Regions from separate parts of the Halomonas sp. DP5N14-9 genome, predicted to be linked through region 2. Evidence: predicted binding sites of a transcription regulator. Region 2 holds the regulator's gene; each other region holds the start of a gene.

Region 1 (6,090 bases), on a different contig from region 2:
CTGGTGACCAATCCGCTGATCGTCTTCCTGGCCACTCGCCAGAACCCTTATCCGCTGGTCTTCAGCTGTCTGCGCGGTAGCGCCATCACCGCCTTCTTCACTCGCTCAAGCGCAGCCAACATCCCGGTCAACCTGGAGCTGTGCAAGCGTCTGAAGCTGGATGAGGACACCTACTCCATCTCGATTCCGCTCGGCGCCACCATCAACATGTCCGGTGCCGCCATCACCATCAGCGTGATGACGCTTGCCACCGCCCATACCCTGGGCATCAGCGTGGACTTTGTCACCGCCCTGCTGCTGTGCGTGGTCTCCGCCCTGGCCGCCTGCGGCGTCTCCGGTGTGGCCGGTGGCTCGCTGCTGCTGATTCCCATGGCCGCCAGCCTGTTCGGCATTTCCGCCGACGTGGCGATGCAGGTGGTCGCCATCGGCTTCGTCATCAGCGTGGTCCAGGACTCCACCGAGACCGCCCTCAACTCTTCCACCGATGTGCTGTTCACCGCCGCCGCCAGCCGCAGGGGCGAACTGAGCGACTGACGCCCAGAGGCGCTGCCGCGCTTGCTCATCTCCTGAAACAACCGCTCTTCTGAAACGACAGCGAGCCCCTCTCACCAAAGGGTGAGAGGGGCTCGCTGCGTTGTTCGAGCGGGCGACGACACCACGTCAGCCAGCGATGACCTCCGGATGATACCGCGAGGCGATCGTCACCAGGCGCTGCATGGTCTCGCCACTCGGTGGCGCCACTCCTGCCAGCGGATAGTGCTCTCCCAGCTCCTGCCACTTGTACTCGCCAAGTGCGTGATAGGGCAGCAGCTCGATACGCTCGACGTTGTCCATGGTCTCGACGAACTCCCCCAGCAGGTGCATGGATGCCTCGCTGTCGGTAAAGCCAGGCACGATCACCTGACGAATCCAGGTGGGCTTGCCGATCGCCGCCAGATGACGGGCAAAGGCCAGGGGACGGCGTCGGGGGATACCGGTGAGCTCGCGGTGCACGCCCTCGTCGAGATGCTTGAGATCCAGCAGCACCAGGTCGGTGGCGGCAAGCAACTCGTCGAGGACCTCATCGTAGTGGCAGACGTAGCCATTGGTGTCGAGGCAGGTGTGCATGCCCTCGGCCTTGGCCGCCTGAAACAGGTCGCGCACAAACGCCGGTTGCAGCAGCGCCTCGCCGCCAGTGCAGGTGATGCCGCCCCCAGACGCCCGCATGAACGGCAGATAGGTTCTGGCTTCGGTGAGTATCTCGTCCACCGTCACCTCACGTCCGCCCTGGCGATCCCAGCTGTCGCGGTTGTGGCAGTACTGACAGCGCATCACGCAGCCCTGCAGAAACACCAGAAAGCGAATGCCTGGGCCATCCACGGCACCACAGCTCTCCAGGTGATGGAGACGGCCAGTGATCATCATCAGGACTCCTAACGAAGAGGGGCTCCGGGAGACACCCGGAGCCCGGAAAGGGACCGCTGTCGCGGCCCCGGGCGAGACGACTGTCGGCTCAGAGCGTTTCGGTGAAGGTCCGGGAGATCACGTCGCGCTGCTGTTCCGCGGTCAAGGAGTTGAAGCGCACCGCGTAGCCGGACACGCGGATGGTCAGCTGAGGATACTTGTCCGGATTGACCACGGCGTCCTCGAGCATCTCGCGGTTGAGCACGTTGACGTTCAAGTGCTGGCCGCCTTCCTGACGCTCGCTGTGGTGGAAGTAACCGTCGAGCAAGCCGGACAGGTTGCTGCGCTGGGCGCCCTCGTCCTTGCCCAGCGCCCTCGGCACGATGGAGAAGGTATACGAGATCCCGTCCTTCGCGTGGGCGTAGGGCAGCTTGCCCACCGACGTCAACGAGGCCACCGCACCCTTGGTGTCACGCCCATGCATGGGGTTGGCACCCGGTGCGAAGGGCTCGCCGGCGCGACGACCGTCCGGCGTGGTGCCGGTCTTCTTGCCGTAGACCACGTTGGAGGTGATGGTCAGCACCGACTGGGTCGGCTCGGCGCCACGGTAGGTATTGAGCTTGCGGATCTTGTTCATGAAGGTCTCGACCAGCTCGCAGGCGATATCGTCGACGCGCGGATCGTTGTTGCCGAAGCAGGGGTAGTCACCCTCGATCTCGAAGTCCACCGCCACGCCGTCAGGATCACGCACCGGGCGCACCTTGGCGTACTTGATCGCCGACAGCGAGTCCGCCGCCACCGACAGCCCGGCGATGCCGCAGGCCATGGTGCGCTTGACGTCGAGGTCGTGCAGCGCCATCAGCGCCGCCTCGTAGCTGTACTTGTCGTGCATGTAGTGGATGGCATTGAGAGCGGTCACGTACTGGCGGGCCAGCCAGTCCATCAGGCCATCCATGCGTGCCCACACCTCGTCGAAGTCGAGCACCTCGGAGGCGATCGGCTCACTCCTGGGGCCGACCTGGATCTTCAGCTTCTCGTCGACGCCGCCGTTGATCGTGTAAAGCAGCGTCTTGGCCAGGTTGGCTCGGGCACCGAAGAACTGCATCTGCTTGCCGATCACCATGGGAGACACGCAGCAGGCGATGGCGTAGTCGTCGGAGGCGAAGTCCACGCGCATCAGGTCATCGTTCTCGTACTGGATCGACGAGGTATCGATGGACACCTTGGCGCAGTAGCGCTTGAAGCCGTCGGGCAACTGTTCGGACCACAGCACCGTGAGGTTGGGCTCCGGGCTCGGGCCCATGGTGTAGAGGCTGTTGAGGAAACGGAAGCTGGTACGGGTGACCAGGGTGCGTCCGTCCAGTGCCATCCCGCCCAGGCATTCGGTGGCCCAGATCGGGTCGCCGGAGAACAGCTCGTCATACTCAGGGGTGCGCAGGAAGCGCACCATGCGAAGCTTCATGATGAAGTGATCGACCAGCTCCTGGGCGCGGGCTTCGTCGATCACGCCTTGGCGCAGGTCACGCTCCAGGTAGATATCGAGGAAGCTGGAAGTACGTCCCAGTGACATGGCGGCGCCGTTTTGCGACTTCACTGCCGCCAGGTAGCCAAAGTAGGTCCACTGGATGGCCTCCTGGGCGGTGGCAGCCGGGACCGAGACGTCGAAGCCGTACTTGGCGGCCATTTCCTTGAGCTGGCCGAGTGCACGATGCTGCTCGGCGACTTCCTCGCGCAGCTGGATCACCGCCTCCAGGTCCTCGCCCTGTTCGAAGCGCTGCTGCAGCGAGGCAAACTGCGCCTGCTTGTCACGCATCAGGAAGTCGACGCCGTAAAGGGCGACCCGGCGGTAGTCACCGATGATGCGTCCACGACCATAGGCGTCCGGCAGTCCGGTCAGCACCCCTGACTTGCGACACTTGAGGATGTCCGGGGTGTAGACATCGAACACCCCCTGATTGTGGGTCTTGCGAAATTCGGTGAAGACCTTCTTGACCTGAGGATCGAGTTCACGACCGTAGGCCTGGCATGAGCCCTCCACCATCTTGATGCCGCCGTTGGGCATGATCGCCCGCTTCAGCGGCGCGTCGGTCTGCAGTCCAGCGATGGTCTCGAGACGCTGATCGATATAGCCGGCGTCATGAGCGGTGATGGTCGAGACCAGCGAGGTGTCGAAGTCCAGCGGTGCATGGGTGGCGTTTTCCTGCTTGACGCCTTCCATCACAGTGTCCCATAGCTCGCGAGTGCTGGCCGCCGGCTCGCTGACCAGGAAACGCTCGTCACCCTCGTAGGGCGTCACATTGGCCAGCAAGAAGTCTCGTACGTCGACGTCCTTCTTCCACTCGCCCCCGGCAAACCCTTCCCACGCTTGCGCGAATTGCTCTTTCATCGACTTGCACCTCAACAGAGTAAATGACAACGCTAGTCCTGCATGCTGAGCGACGGCCATCCCTCGGAGATGGCAGCCGGCCCGCCTGTTCGGTGGCAGCAGCGGTCGCCGCATCGGAGGCGGCGGGTGTGCTGCACGCTTCTCGATCGGCGAAAAAACACCTGCCCTCGAGAGCACAATTCGACCTTAGCAGTAGTCCCGTCGCCCCTACTTGACCCGCATCATGGCGCCACGGGACGGCGATACAGCGCGAGCGAAGCGGCCAAGAAACCTGTACCAGGCCAATTTCGCGCGGCGAGGACGGCCGCCTGCGCTATGCTGACAAGGGCATACGTAGGCCTGAGCCCTGTCCCACCGCCGGGTGCCCGTGATGAACAGCTTTCCCACGCTTCTGGAGTACGGTCTGCCAGGCTTCGCCGTGGTGCTGCTGATCCTCGGCTACCACCTGCTCAACAAGACCCACACCCTGTTGCTCAATGAGCGCTCTGGCGAGACCAGTGAGGGCACCGAGTTGCGCATTCGCTATCTGCAGGAGGTCTCCAAGAACGCCAGGCTGTTCATGGCGCTGAGTCTGCTGTTCTTCGTCGGCGGGCTGGCCATGGCAATGATGAAACCCTCGAGCCAGGTCAATCTTTCCATCGCCCCGCCGGAAGGCGTGCTGCCGGTCATCCGTCTGCAGGAGCGGGACATGCCGCTGGATGGCCGGGGCACGGTCGTGCTGAAGGTCCAGGACGACAATGTGCTGCGCATCTTGAACAACGATCTGCACGGCCGGCTGATCGCCATCGAGCAGGAGCGCGACGCCCTGAAGAGCCAACTGGCCGACGTCATCGCTGCAGCGGAGCGAGATTCTCCGCAGGTAGGCTTCTAATGAAGAACAGGCAGGGCGCCTTGGCGTCGCGCGCGATGGCGACAGACCTGGCCGGGCCAGCGAAGGGAAAACGACGGCGCCACCCCTCGTCTACGATAAACGCCCTGCTGATCGTGCTGCTGAGCGTCGGGGTGGCGTGGCCGGTGGCTGCCCAGCAGGCCCCGCTGTCCAGGGCCAAGGCGCTGTTGCAGCAGGGTGACAACCAGGCCGCTCTGCGCGAACTACGCCCTCTGCTCGAAAGTCCTGATCCGCTGGCCCGGATGGAAGGCTTGAACGCCCAGGGCTGGATTCTGTATCGGGAAGGCCGCCACGCTGACGCCTCAGCGCTGTTTGAGCAGGCGCTCAGGGCGAGTCAAGGTCATGACGGCTTGCGTGAGGTGCGCCTGAAGACCCTCAACAACGCTGGCATCAACGCCTTTTCCGCCGGTGAGCTCGACAAGGCTCGAAGCTACTTCGAGGCCGCACTGGCCCTCGGCAGCGATGTGGCGCCGCGCTACCTGACCATCATCACCCGCCAGGCCCCCATGCAGTCGGCCCAGCAGCAGGTCAGCGCGGGACGTGAAAAGCGCATCGAGCGCGACTTCGAGGGCGCGGTGGCCGACTACACCCGGGCGCTTGCGATCGACCCGAACAACAACGACGCGCTCTCCTACCGCGGCTACGCCTACTACCGCCTGGGCCAATACGACAGGGCCCGGGCGGATATCGAGGCGGCCCTGGCGAGTTCTCCCCAGCGGCTGGACGCACTGATCAACCTGCTCAAGGTGAGCTGCGCCAGCGGCGATGACATCGATGCGGTGCTCAAGCGCCGAGGTCACGCCATCCAGCGTCAGCGCGAGGCCATGCTTGACGACAGGGAGCTTCAGCGCCAGTGCCCTGAGCTCTTCGCCAGTCTGAAACGCTGAACGATCTGTGGTGCGCCGAAGGCGAGCCGCCTTCCCCACAACACAACGACGCCACCCGAAGGTGGCGTCGTGGTTGGGGCGCTTGAGCTCTTGGCAGCCAGCTTGTCAGGCACTCAGCAGGGCGTTGAGACGCTTGACGTAGGCGGCCGGATCGTCGAGATGACCACCCTCGGCGATGATCGCCTGATCCAGCAGGATCCGCGCCAGATCACCGAAGCCGTCACCGTCGGCCCCTTCCAGGCGAGCGACCAGGGCGTGGTCCGGATTGAGCTCGAGGATCGGCTTGACCTCCGGCAGGCTCTGGCCCGCAGCCTCCATGATACGGCGCATCTGGAAGCCCATCTCGTGCTCGGGCAGCACCACGCAGGCCGGTGAATCGGTCAGGCGGTGGGTGATCTTGACCTCCTGAACCTCCTCGCCGAGCGCTTCCTTGACCCGCTTAACCAGATCCTCCTTGGACTTGGCGGTCTCCTCCTGAGCCTTCTTCTCGTCCTCGTCCTCGACGTCCCCCAGGTCCAGATCGCCCTTGGCAACATCGGCAAACT
Region 2 (6,090 bases):
CGTGCCTTCGCTGCCTGGCGCGACGCCAGCTGCCAGGCCAGCGAACTGCGCAATCACCCGGGTCAGGGCGTGGAAGGCGTGATCGACGGCCGGCGCTGGCGACTGGGCCAGCCGGGTTTTGCCTGCCTGGGCCAACCCGTTACTGAGCTCCCTGGCGCAGGGCTTTGGCTGCTGCTGGCCTGCGAAGGCAAGCCCCAGGCCTGGTTCAAGCTCGACGATCAGCCCCGTGACGACGCCGCCGAGACCCTCGCCGCCCTCGCCCAGCGGGGGCTTGCCATCGAGATCCTGTCGGGCGACCGCGCAGTCAACGTCGGCCAGCTTGCCCGCACGCTGGGCGTCGATCAGTGGCGTGGCGAGGCCACCCCCGAGGACAAGCTCGGGCACTTGAAGGCGCGACAGGCACAGGGTGAAAAGGTGGCCATGGTCGGTGATGGCATCAATGACGTGCCGGTACTGGCCGGCGCCGACCTTGCCATCGCCATGGCCGGGGCCAGCGACCTCACCCGCACCCGCGCCGATCTGGTATTGCTGGGCGAACCGCTCACGGGTATCGTCGAAGCCATCGAGGTGGCCGGTCAGACCCGTCGCATCATTCGCCAGAATCTGTCCTGGTCGGTGCTCTACAATGTCGTGGCGCTGCCCGCAGCGGCGCTGGGCTTCGTGCCCCCATGGCTTGCCGCCATCGGCATGTCACTCAGCTCGTTGCTGGTCATCGGCAATGCCCTGCGTCTGCGACGTGGACGCACCAGGCGGACCGCGACGCCTTCACCCGTCACCGCAAGCCCCGGCCCATGAGCATCCTTTACCTGTTGATACCCTTGTCGTTGATCCTGCTGGGCCTGGCGGTCTGGGCCTTCTTCTGGGCGGTGCGCAACGACCAGTTCGAGGACCTCGAAGGCCCCGCCTATCGCATCCTGTTCGAGGATGAGGACGACACTCGCGGTGCCGATGACGGCGCTTCCTCTTCCGAAACGCCTGCGCAGACATCCGATCGTGGTCCATCGTCCAGAGGGCCTGAGTGAACCCTACCGGCCTGGAACTGCCTCCCATGATGGCGGCCTTCGTGTTTGGCCTGCTCGGCGGTGCACACTGTATTGGCATGTGCGGCGGTATCATGAGCGCCCTGACCTTTGCCATCCCACCCAGCATGCGTCAACCTTGGCGGGTGAGCACACTTGTGCTCGGCTACAATGTAGGTCGTATCACCAGCTACTGTGTGGCGGGCGCTCTAGTTGCCGCCCTGGGTTCGGTGATCGGCCTTTCGCCGACCCTGCGTGGCCTGATGCAGATCGTCGCCAGCCTGATGTTGATCCTGATGGCGCTTTACATTGCCGATCTATGGAAAGGCCTGCGTCACGTCGAGGCACTGGGACGTCACCTCTGGAGGTACCTGGAACCCGCAGGCAGACGCCTGTTGCCGGTGGTGCGTCTGCCCCAGGCGGTGGCGCTGGGCGCCATCTGGGGCTGGCTGCCCTGTGGCCTGGTGTACTCGATGCTGGCCTGGAGCCTGGCACGGGCCGAGCCCCTCGAGGGCGCACTGCTGATGGCGAGCTTCGGTCTTGGTACGCTTCCGGCGCTTGTGGTGACGGGCCTCGCCGCCAGACAAATGCAGGCCCTGCTGGCGCATCGGGCAACACGCCTTGTCGCCGCTGGCATGATCATCGCCTTTGCCGTCTGGCAACTTTGGACTGGGCTGCATCAATGACGCATCCTACCTCTAAGTTATTAATCCTAAAGAGGTAGACGCCACTTTTAGCTGATCTGAGGGTGTAGAATAGTGCCATCAACGTGCTGTACGGGCGACGTCTGTTCTCCCCATGGCCCAGTCAATATCGATCCCAGATCCACAGGAGCTGCGAATGAGTCCTACGGCCCAAGATCGGCGGCGTCCCATGCTGCATGAGACTCGCTGTGAGTCCTGCAGCCTGAGTTCCTTGTGCCTTCCGCTGTCGCTGGAGACCGCCGACCTCGAGCGCTTCGATTCCATCATCCGTCGTCACCCGCCGATCAAGAAAGGCACACGATTGGTCGAGCAGGGAGATCGCTTCACCAGCGTCTTCGCGGTCCGATCGGGGAGTCTCAAGCAGATCACCACCGAAGGCAGCGGCGAAGCTCAGTTGACCAACTTCTTCCTGCCCAGTGAACTGGTTGGTCTGGATGGCATCGACGACGGCCGCTATCCCGGCAGCGTGGTGGCGCTGGAGACCACAACGGTGTGCGAGATTCCCTTCGACCGCCTCGATGCGCTGACCCAGACCCTACCGGAGCTGCGTGCCCAGCTGTTTCGCACCCTGAGCAAGGAGCTGCGAGAGGACCGCCGGATGATGCAGCTGCTGTCACGCAAGACCGCCGATCAGCGCCTGGCCTGCTTCTTCCTCGGCCTGTCGGACCGCTTCCGCCGCCGCGGCTATTCACCGTTCAGCTTCCGCCTGTCCATGTCCCGCGCCGACATCGGCAATCACCTGGGGCTGGCGGTGGAAACGGTCAGCCGTATCCTCGGGCGTTTCCAGCAGCAGGATCTGGTGGCGGTATCGGGACGTGAGGTCAATATCCTCGACCTGACCGCGCTGTCGACCCTGGCCGACACCGAAGTTACCTGAGCGGGCCTGGCGGCAGTGTGCCGGGCTTGGCCAGCAGCGCCCGGTACCCAGGATCTGGAAAGCAAAGCGTAGTAGATGGCGTGTGACAAGAAAGAGGCCGCATCCGGAGATGCGGCCTCTTTTGCTGTCATGGCGTCATGCACATTCGCTGTTGGCGAGATCAGCCGGCATCCACCACGTCGATGCGCCGGGCCTGGCGTTCGGCCTGTACGGCCTCCAGCCCCTCGAAGTCGAACAGTTGCCGATCCGCCAGCTGCGACGGCGCTACATTGGTCACCGCCTTGAACATGCTCTCGAGGCGCCCGGGATGCTTGACCTCCCACTCGGCCAGCATCTCCTTGACCACCTGGCGCTGCAGGTTGGGCTGGGAACCACACAGGTTGCACGGGATGATCGGGAACTCCATCGCCTCGCTGTAGGCCTGAATATCGGCCTCGCGGCAGTACGCCAGCGGGCGGATGACGATGTTCTTGCCGTCGTCGGAGAGCAGCTTGGGCGGCATCGCCTTGAGGCTGCCACCGAAGAACATGTTCAGAAACAGCGTCTCGAGAATGTCCTCGCGGTGGTGGCCCAGGGCGATCTTGGTCGCCCCGATCTCCTCGGCGAAGCCATAGAGAGAGCCGCGCCGCAGGCGTGAGCAGAGCGCGCAGGTGGTCTTGCCCTCCGGCGTCTTCTCCTTCACCACCGAATAGGTGTCGCGCTCGAGGATGTGGTAGTCCACGCCGATGCTGTCCAGATAGTTCGGCAGCACATGCTCCGGAAAGCCCGGCTGCTTCTGATCCAGATTCACCGCCACCAGCGAGAAGTTGACCGGCGCGTTGCGCTGAAGGCTGCGCAGGATCTCGAGCATGGTGTAGCTGTCCTTGCCACCAGACAGACACACCATGATCTTGTCGCCTTCCTGGATCATGCCGTAGTCGATGATGGCGTTGCCGGCCTGGCGGCGCAGGCGCTTCTGCAGCTTGTTGAACTCACGCCGTGCCTTGGCCTGAACGTGAGCTTCCGTCTGGTCGCCATCCGCAGCAGGGTCGGCCGGGCTGTCGCCGGCATCGATCGAGAGATGGTCATCCTCGGGGGTACGGGGATCGAACAGGGTGGCGGAGGCGGACTGTGGCGACATGGGAGCGGGACATCACGGCTGAAAATGAAAGAGGCGCCAGTCTACCATCCGGACGCTTTAGTGGCGAAGAGGTCAGCGACCGCTTACCCCGGCGAGGACAATAAGGGGGGGGGGCTTTTCGTCGGCGGCACATCGGAAACCGCCAGGGACGACACCGCCGTAGTGGCGCCCTTGCGCGTCGTGGCCTGGTCTGGTCTGGTCTGGTCTGGTCCGGCAAGTCGAAGAACGCAAGTGCCTGTCAGCCAGGCCCTAGGCGCTGTCCGAAAAGTCGACGAGCGAAGGTTAGACAAGGCAAAAATCGGTGAGAAAGCGCAGTTTACGGGGTGTAAATGAGCATGTTGATCCGATTTTTAACGCCGTATTACCGAGCGCGGGCACTTTTCAGACAAGCCCTAGACGACGTTCAGCGCCAGCAGATAGCGCACCACCACGCCCAGCAACAGCAGCAGGATGCCGGCACGTTGCCAGCCAAACTCGCGCACGGTCAGGGTCAGTCGCTTCTCCCAGAACTTGACCATGCCCCACAGGTCCCGGGTACGGCGATAGTACTGGAGGTAGGCCACCAGCACCGAGACCAGGCCCAGCGCCAGCAGCGTGGGCTCGAGAAGGGTCAACATGGCGTGCAGACTCATGACAGGATCTCCTTGCAGGTGAATGGTTGCCGGTGCGGGTGGCACCGGGTCAGCGCGGATGACGGCAACGGGTCAGCGCGGATGACGGCAACGGGTCAGCGCGATGGCGCCGTGAGTGCCCCGCTTTCCAGGCGCAGATGCATCAGCGCCGTGGTGACGGCGTCGCCCAGGGCCGTATGGCGTCCCATGATCGGGACTCCAAGTCGCTCTGCCAATTGTTCAAAGGTCGGCTGCACCTCGATTTCCGGGTGACTTCGGCGCAGCCGCTTGCGGTACTGCTGGGCCACGTCGATGGTGGCGTTGGGCAGCGAGAAGCCAAACTCCGCCTTCAGGTAGCGATCCAGCATGGCCAGGTCGAAGTCGATACACCAGCCGACCAATGGGCGATTGCCGATAAATTCCAGCAGCGTCGTCAAGGCCTCGCGCACCTCGAGGCCGCCTTCCAGGTCGACCCCACGCAGGCGATGGATACAGATGGAGTCACCACTCAGACTGGCAGGACGCGCGAGCCGCAGGTCCAGCGACTCGCTGGTCAAGACGCGATCGTCACGAATGCGCACCGCAGCGATGGACACCAGCTCCGCATGACGGGTATCCAGGCCGGTGGTTTCGCAGTCCAGGGACACCAGCTCGTCGCCGGTATAGGGATTGAACAGCCAGGCGAAATCGCCATCGGCCTGCCGACGCCTGTCGGCCACACGCCTGATCGCTCTCAGCATCGGGTACTCTCCCAAGCGAAACCATTGACGCCAAGGCAGCTTGCCCTGGGGGGCTGCCTCGACACTCATGCATACTCCAGGTGATAGCGGTGGGACAGGCTGGCCTTGAACTCCTTGACCAGGTGCAGCGCCTCGCGCAGCAAGTCCCGCTCCAGCGAATTGAGCGACTGCACCACCACCCTGTCCGGGGCGTCCGTGGCCCGGGCATCGTCGCGCCGGTAGGCCAGCTGCGCCCGAAGCCGAAGCTCACAGAACAGCGACAACGCCTCGCCGAGATCCTCCGCCACCACTCGCTCGATGCGCCCGAGTGACGCCAGCGCCGCCAGCCGGTCGTGGGTCGAGGTCTCGCGCAGCCCGCACTCCAGCGCCATGGTGCGAACACCGTGGACGATGGGAAAGATGCCACCCTTCTTGATGTCGACGCCGTGCTCGGGCTTCTTCAGCGTTCCAAACAGGGTCAAGGGCGTCGAGAACCGCAACACTCCCCTCGCCAGATGGGTCAGCAACAGTTCATTGCCCCGTGTTTCTTCGATCAGCACGTCGTGGAGTCGGTCCACCAGGGCAAAGTCACCGGCCACCCCCGAGGCGTCGGCAAGCACCGCCAGACGCATCAGGCTTTCTCCGTCGGGTTCGCTGACCCAGCGACGGATGCGCGCGCGCCATTGCGCAAGGGTGCCGACCCACTGGGGGTTGGAGACCATGATGTTGCCCGGGCAGCGCGGATAGCCCAGATCGTCGAGCACGCTGGTGAACCGCGCGGTATCTGCGCTGAGCTCGTCCCACTGCTGGTCATCGGCCAGGATCAGCGCATTGTCCTGGTCGGTCTTCAGGATCTGCTCGCCGCGCCCTTCGCTGCCGAGCACCAGCAGACAGGCGCGCTCGCGCTGAGGGGCCGGCATCGAGAAGTGCCAGGCCTTGCTGATGATGCGCCCATTGAGCGCCGACAGCATGCCCATGGCGAAGCGCATGCGTACCCCTTGGGCCATCAGCGCCTCGACCAGCTCCGGCGCACGCTGACT
Region 3 (6,090 bases), on a different contig from region 2:
CCAAGGTTCAGCACGATCTGGCCGTTCTGCACGAACTGCCTGGGAACCTCGACGTTCTCGTACTCCGCATCGACGACGATATACGGCGTCAATTCATTATCCAGCAGCCACTCGTACAGCGCCCTGGCCAGGTAGGGACGGCTCGACTTCATGATATGGCCCTCTTGGTTGGCGAATGGGAACTCGGGCGACTCCGGTGGCGACCGGACACACACGGCTCAGGCATTCCGTTCAAGCAAAACATCAGGGACGAATTTCGCGCTCGGCCTCGGACAGCGCAGCACGGAAGCCATCACGGGCGAACACGCGCTCCATGTAGCCCATCAGCGGCCGTACCTGCTTCTCGGGCAGCTCGATATTGAGCGCAGGAAGACGCCACAGGATCGGCGCAAGGCAGCAGTCCACCAGGGTGAACTCCTCGCTCATGAAGAAGGGCATGTCCTCGAAGATCGGCGAGATACCGATCAGGCTTTCACGCAGCTCCTTGCGCGCCTTGTCGGCTTCCTTCTTGCTGCCGGACAGGATGCGATCGACCATCGGGCACCACTCGCGCTCGATACGATGCATCCACAGTCGGCTCTGGGCACGCGCGACAGGATAGACCGGCAGCAACGGCGGGTGCGGGAAACGCTCGTCCAGATACTCCATCATGACCTTGGACTCGTAGAGCACCAGGTCACGATCCAACAGCGTGGGGACGCTGTTGTAAGGGTTCAGGTCCGCCAACTCCTCGGGATGCTTGTCGTCGGTCACCTCGACAATATCCACGGCCACGCCCTTCTCAGCCAGCACGATCCGCACACGATGGCTGAAATGGTCCTCGCCACCGGAGTAGAAGATCATCGACGACCGCTTGGCCACTACACCCATGAAACAATCCTCGCATCAGTTCAAGCCGGGATGATAACACGACAACCCCCTTCTCGGGGGGGCATCAGGGGCACATCTTTGCTCCCGCAGCGGGTCCGCCCGGGCGCAACGATGATACCAGAAAAGGCAACGGGCGCGTGGTCATCGACCCCGCGCCCGCCATGGTGGACCAATCGGTCAGTGAATGTCTCGCCAGTACTCGCGCTTGAGGAAGTAGGCGATGATGCCAAACAGCAGGATGAAGATCAGCACCTTCGGTCCCAGCGCCTGGGCATGCAGCTTGGACGGCTCACCCACGTAGGCCAGGAAGTTGGTCAGATCATACACCGCCTGCTCGAACTCCTTGGGCTCCATGCTGCCCGGCGACGTCACCTGCAGGGTCTCGCAGGACTGGTACTTGCCGGTCAGCGGATCGAGTTCGGCGTCACCGACCGCATGATCGGAGGCTGCACAGACCTTCTCCTGCACCCCCTGCAGCGGCTCGAGCACGTTGGGCATGCCCACCGCCGGGAACACCACATTGTTGACCCCGGTGGCACGCTCGCTGTCACGATAGAAGCTCAGCAGATAGCTGTAGATCCAGTCGGTGCCGCGCAGTCTGGCCTCCAGAGTCAGATCCGGCGGCGCCTTGCCGAACCATACCTCGGCATCCTCGGCACTCATCGCCTTGTGCATCTGGTCGTTGTACCCCAGTTCCGGCGAGAAGATCAGATTGTCCTCGACCAGATCCTGGGGCATCCCCAGATCCTCGGCCGCGCGGGAGAAACGCTGGTACTCCAGGGAATGACAGCCCATGCAGTAGTTGACGTAGAGCTTCATCCCGTTCTGCAGCGAGGCCTGGTTCTCCAGATCCGGCGACATGCTGCGCAGGTGCACCCCCTCGCCGCCCGCGGCGAAGGAGCAAAGCGGGACCAGCGCGAAGAGCAGTGCGAACAGTTGCTTTTTCATTAGCCAGTCACCCTTTCAGGAACGGGTTTGGTCTTCTCCAGCCGCGTATAGATGGGCATCAACACGAAGAAGGCGAAGTAGATCACGGTGCAGATCTGGGCCAGCAGTGTCCTGGCGCCGGTCGGCGGCAGCACCCCGAGCACCCCGAGGATGACAAAGCTGATCGCGAACAGCACCAGCATCACCTTGGAGATCCAGCCCTTGTAGCGCATGGAGCGCACCGGAGAGCGGTCGAGCCAGGGCAGCACGAACAGCACCGCAATGGCCGCCCCCATGAAGATGACCCCGAGGAACTTGGCGTCCAGCCCAAACAGCGAGAAGGTGATGGCGCGCAGGATCGCGTAGAAGGGCGTGAAGTACCACACCGGGGCGATATGATCCGGCGTCTTCAGCGGGTTGGCCGGTTCGAAGTTGGGCTTCTCGAGGAAGTAGCCGCCGCCTTCCGGGAAGTAGAAGATCACCGCACAGAACACGAACAGGAACACCGCCACTCCGACGATATCCTTCACCGTGTAGTAGGGATGGAAGGGAATGCCGTCCAGCGGCTTGCCGGTCTCGTCCTTCTTGGCCTTGATATCGATGCCATCGGGATTGTTGGACCCCACCTCGTGCAAGGCAATGATGTGCAACACCACCAGCGCCAGGATCACGATAGGCAGCGCCACCACGTGCAGGGCAAAGAAGCGGTTCAGCGTGATCCCGGAGATCAGATAGTCACCGCGCACCCACTGGGCCAGGTCGGGACCGATACTCGGGATAGCGGAGAACAGCGAGATGATGACCTGGGCACCCCAGTAGGACATCTGTCCCCAGGGCAGCAGATAGCCCATGAAGGCTTCGGCCATCAGCGCCAGGTAGATCGCCATGCCGAAGATCCACACCAGCTCACGCGGCGCCTTGTAGGAGCCATAGAGCAGGCCGCGGAACATGTGCAGGTAGACCACTAGGAAGAACGCCGAGGCGCCGGTGGAGTGCATGTAGCGGATCAGCCAGCCGTACTCGACATCACGCATGATGTACTCGACGGAGGCGAAGGCACCCTCCGCGCTGGGGTTGAAGCTCATGGTCAGCCAGACACCGGTGAGGATCTGATTGACCAGCACCAGCAGCGCCAGGGAGCCGAAGAAGTACCAGAAGTTGAAGTTCTTGGGCGCGTAGTACTCGGACAGATGCTCCTGCCACATCTGGGTGGCGGGGAAGCGATCATCGACCCAGCGCATGAAACCGCGTTCGGCCTTGGCCTTGTTGGGATTCGCCATTATGCGCCCTCCCCGTCTTCGCCGACCACGATGACCGACTCGTTGACAAAGTAGTAGGGTGGAACTTCCAGGTTCACCGGAGCGGGCACATTGCGAAACACCCTGCCCGCCAGGTCGAAGCGCGAACCATGGCACGGGCAGAAGAAGCCACCGGGCCAGTCATCGACACCGACGCCTTCGGCGTTGGGCTCCGGCTTGAACAGCGGTGAACAGCCCAGATGCGTACAGATGCCGACCAGCACACCGATCTCGGGCCGAATGGAGCGCAGCGAACCGCCGGCATAGTCCGGCTGCATCGGCTTGGCGGAATCCGGGTCTGCCAGCACCTCGTCGGTCAACGCCTCGGTACGTTCGATCATCTCCGGCGTGCGATTGATGACCCATACAGGACGGCCCCGCCACTCGACGGTCATTCGCTGCCCGGGTTCGAGCTTCGAAATATCCGCCTGAACGGGCGCACCCGCCGCCCGAGCCCTGGCACTAGGCTGCCAGGAAGCCACAAAGGGTACCGCTACCCCGACGGCGCCGACTGCTCCAACTACGGAGGTCGCCCCTACGAGGAAACGGCGTCGCCCTTTGTTCACGCCGTTGTCTGCCATGATCTGGTTTCTCCCATCAGACTTTATCCGTTGTTGTTTTCACGGCCCCTTGAATGTCCGTGACCACGGATACAAGTGGATTGTATGTTAGGAAATCCCCCCCACCGGCACAAGAAGCCGGCTGACCCAGACCCCCTGCGCAAGCCCCAGACAATTGACGTGGAACAACTTTATACCACTGTGCCTGTTCGCCTTGAGGGACAGGGCGGCTCAAAAGGCATAGACGATGACAGATTAACGAGGGAAACAAGCGCCGCCAGGCGACCCGATGACCCCCACCACCAGAGCACTACAGCACACAATTTTTCGAACCCCGGACACGACAACGCCCGGGCCAATGGCCCGGGCGTTGTTGATCGGCAAGCGTGGGTGATTAACGCTTGGAGAACTGCGGGCGACGACGCGCCTTGCGCAGACCGACCTTCTTACGCTCGACTTCACGTGCGTCACGAGTGACGTAGCCGGCAGCACGCAGCGGCTGACGGAAGTCCTCGTTGTACTGCATCAGGGCACGGGTGATGCCGTGACGAATGGCGCCGGCCTGGGCGCTGCCGCCGCCACCCTTGACGGTGACATAGACGTCGAACTGGCCGAGGGTCTCGGTCAGTTCCAGCGGCTGGCGAACCACCATGCGGCCAGTCACGCGACCGAAGTATTCGTTCAGGTCACGGCTGTTGACGGTGATCTTGCCGGTGCCCGGCTTGAGGAAGACGCGCGCGGTTGAGGTCTTGCGGCGCCCGGTACCGTAATACTGCTGTGTCATGGCGAAGATCCCCTCAGATGTTCAGTTCTTGCGGCTGCTGGGCAGCGTGCGGATGTTCGGAACCGGCGTAGACCTTGAGCTTGGCGTGCATGGCACGGCCCAGCGGACCCTTCGGCAGCATGCCCTTGACGGCACCTTCGATGACACGCTCGGGAGCGTGGTCGATCAGCTGGCTGAAGGTCATGGAACGCAGGCCACCCGGGTAACCAGTGTGACGATGGTACATCTTGTCGCTGGCCTTGTTGCCGGTGACCTTAACCTTCTCGGCATTGATCACGACGATGTAGTCGCCGGTATCAACGTGAGGAGTGTATTCCGGCTTATGCTTGCCACGCAGGCGGCGAGCAATTTCGGTAGCCAGACGACCGAGCGTCTTGTCCGCGGCATCGACGACATACCAGTCGCGCTGGACGGACTGCGGCTTAGCACTGAACGTCTTCATGGATGAAATCACCAATTCGATGTGTTGGATCCCTTTCGTCGTGTTCTGGACACCCGACAGGTGTTCAGCGAGACCACGCCGCGAAGAGATCATCCCTATTTTTCTTGGTTGCGCGGCACCCGGAAATCCGGACGATGCCGCCACAACGGTCGAGCGAGCGCGCATTCTACATGAGCGAAAGCGTGCCGTCACCCCCTCGGACACACGCAATCACCGTCGGCTCAAGGCTTGTGGGGCAGCGCCAGGTACTCCCGGGACTGCATCTCCTGAAGCCTGGACAGAGTGCGCTCGAACTCGAACTCCAGCTTGCCACCCTCATAGAGCGCCTCTGCCGGCGCTTCGGCGGACATCAACAGCTTGACGCCACGGTCGTAGAACTCGTCGACCATGTTGATGAAGCGCCTGGCCTGATCGTCGGTGGCGGCGTCCATGCGCCGCACACAGGACACCAGGACCGTGTGGAACTCGCGAGCCAGCTCGATGTAGTCGTTCTGACTGCGCGGCCCGTCGCACAGCTCGAGAAAGTCGAACCAGACCACGTCCTCGTGCAGTCGACGCGCCTTGAGGATGCGATGGTTGATCTCCACCGGCACCTGCTCTTCCCCCGCCTGACCGGCGATCTCGCGAAAGCTGCGCTCGAGCTCCTGATCCGCCGCCTCGTCCAGCGGCGAATGGAAGATCTCGGCGCGCTCCAGCGCCCGCAGTCGATAGTCGACGCCGGAATCGACGTTGACCACCTCACAGTGGCGCTTGAGCAGATCGATGGCCGGCAGAAAGCGAGAACGCTGCAGGCCATCCTTGTACAGATCGTCCGGCACGATGTTGGAGGTGGCGACCAGCACCACACCGCGCTCGAACAACGCCTCGAGCAGATTGGCCAGAATCATGGCATCGGTGATGTCCTTGACGAAGAATTCGTCAAAACAGATCACCCTCGCCTCCTCGGCAAACTTGCCGGCGATCAGCCGGAGCGGGTTCTTCTCGCCCTTGCAGTGATCCAGCTCGTTGTGGACACGCTGCATGAAGCGATGGAAATGGGTGCGCATCTTCTGGGGAAACGGCAGCGCTTCGTAGAAGGTGTCGACCAGGTAGGTCTTGCCACGACCGACTCCGCCCCAGAAATAGAGCCCGGAGATGGCTGGCAGCGCCGGCTCCTGCTCTTCCTCCTTGCGCCCGAACAGGCCCTTCACCTTCGACGCCCAGCCGTCG

The links. The regulator FNR, encoded in region 2, switches genes on or off when oxygen is low (the NO sensors DNR and NnrR bind a similar motif). The targets are predictions, from matches to a motif close to TTGATNTANATCAA.
Region 1: a site for FNR is predicted at 3,981-3,994, ahead of pflB (formate C-acetyltransferase). Genes of this name have one in related genera too.
Region 3: a site for FNR is predicted at 3,831-3,844, ahead of petA (ubiquinol-cytochrome c reductase iron-sulfur subunit). Genes of this name have one in related genera too.

Annotation. Positions count from the first base shown of each region.
Region 1 is NZ_JAHVHR010000010.1:114,899-120,988, reverse strand. It holds gene sstT (serine/threonine transporter SstT) at 1-534, shown strand, start outside; gene pflA (pyruvate formate lyase 1-activating protein) at 661-1,404, opposite strand; gene pflB (formate C-acetyltransferase) at 1,493-3,769, opposite strand; gene KUW00_RS08620 (hypothetical protein) at 4,140-4,640, shown strand; gene KUW00_RS08615 (tetratricopeptide repeat protein) at 4,640-5,545, shown strand; gene htpG (molecular chaperone HtpG) at 5,651-6,090, opposite strand, start outside.
Region 2 is NZ_JAHVHR010000002.1:348,587-354,676, forward strand. It holds gene KUW00_RS03170 (heavy metal translocating P-type ATPase) at 1-795, shown strand, start outside; gene ccoS (cbb3-type cytochrome oxidase assembly protein CcoS) at 792-1,022, shown strand; gene KUW00_RS03180 (sulfite exporter TauE/SafE family protein) at 1,019-1,705, shown strand; gene fnr (fumarate/nitrate reduction transcriptional regulator Fnr) at 1,860-2,600, shown strand; gene ttcA (tRNA 2-thiocytidine(32) synthetase TtcA) at 2,761-3,720, opposite strand; gene KUW00_RS03195 (hypothetical protein) at 4,113-4,352, opposite strand; gene KUW00_RS03200 (3'-5' exonuclease) at 4,448-5,140, opposite strand; gene KUW00_RS03205 (DUF294 nucleotidyltransferase-like domain-containing protein) at 5,137-6,090, opposite strand, start outside.
Region 3 is NZ_JAHVHR010000024.1:167,317-173,406, reverse strand. It holds gene KUW00_RS13770 (ClpXP protease specificity-enhancing factor) at 1-152, opposite strand, end outside; gene sspA (stringent starvation protein SspA) at 244-870, opposite strand; gene KUW00_RS13760 (cytochrome c1) at 1,048-1,818, opposite strand; gene KUW00_RS13755 (cytochrome b) at 1,818-3,077, opposite strand; gene petA (ubiquinol-cytochrome c reductase iron-sulfur subunit) at 3,077-3,676, opposite strand; gene rpsI (30S ribosomal protein S9) at 4,050-4,439, opposite strand; gene rplM (50S ribosomal protein L13) at 4,453-4,881, opposite strand; gene zapE (cell division protein ZapE) at 5,103-6,090, opposite strand, start outside.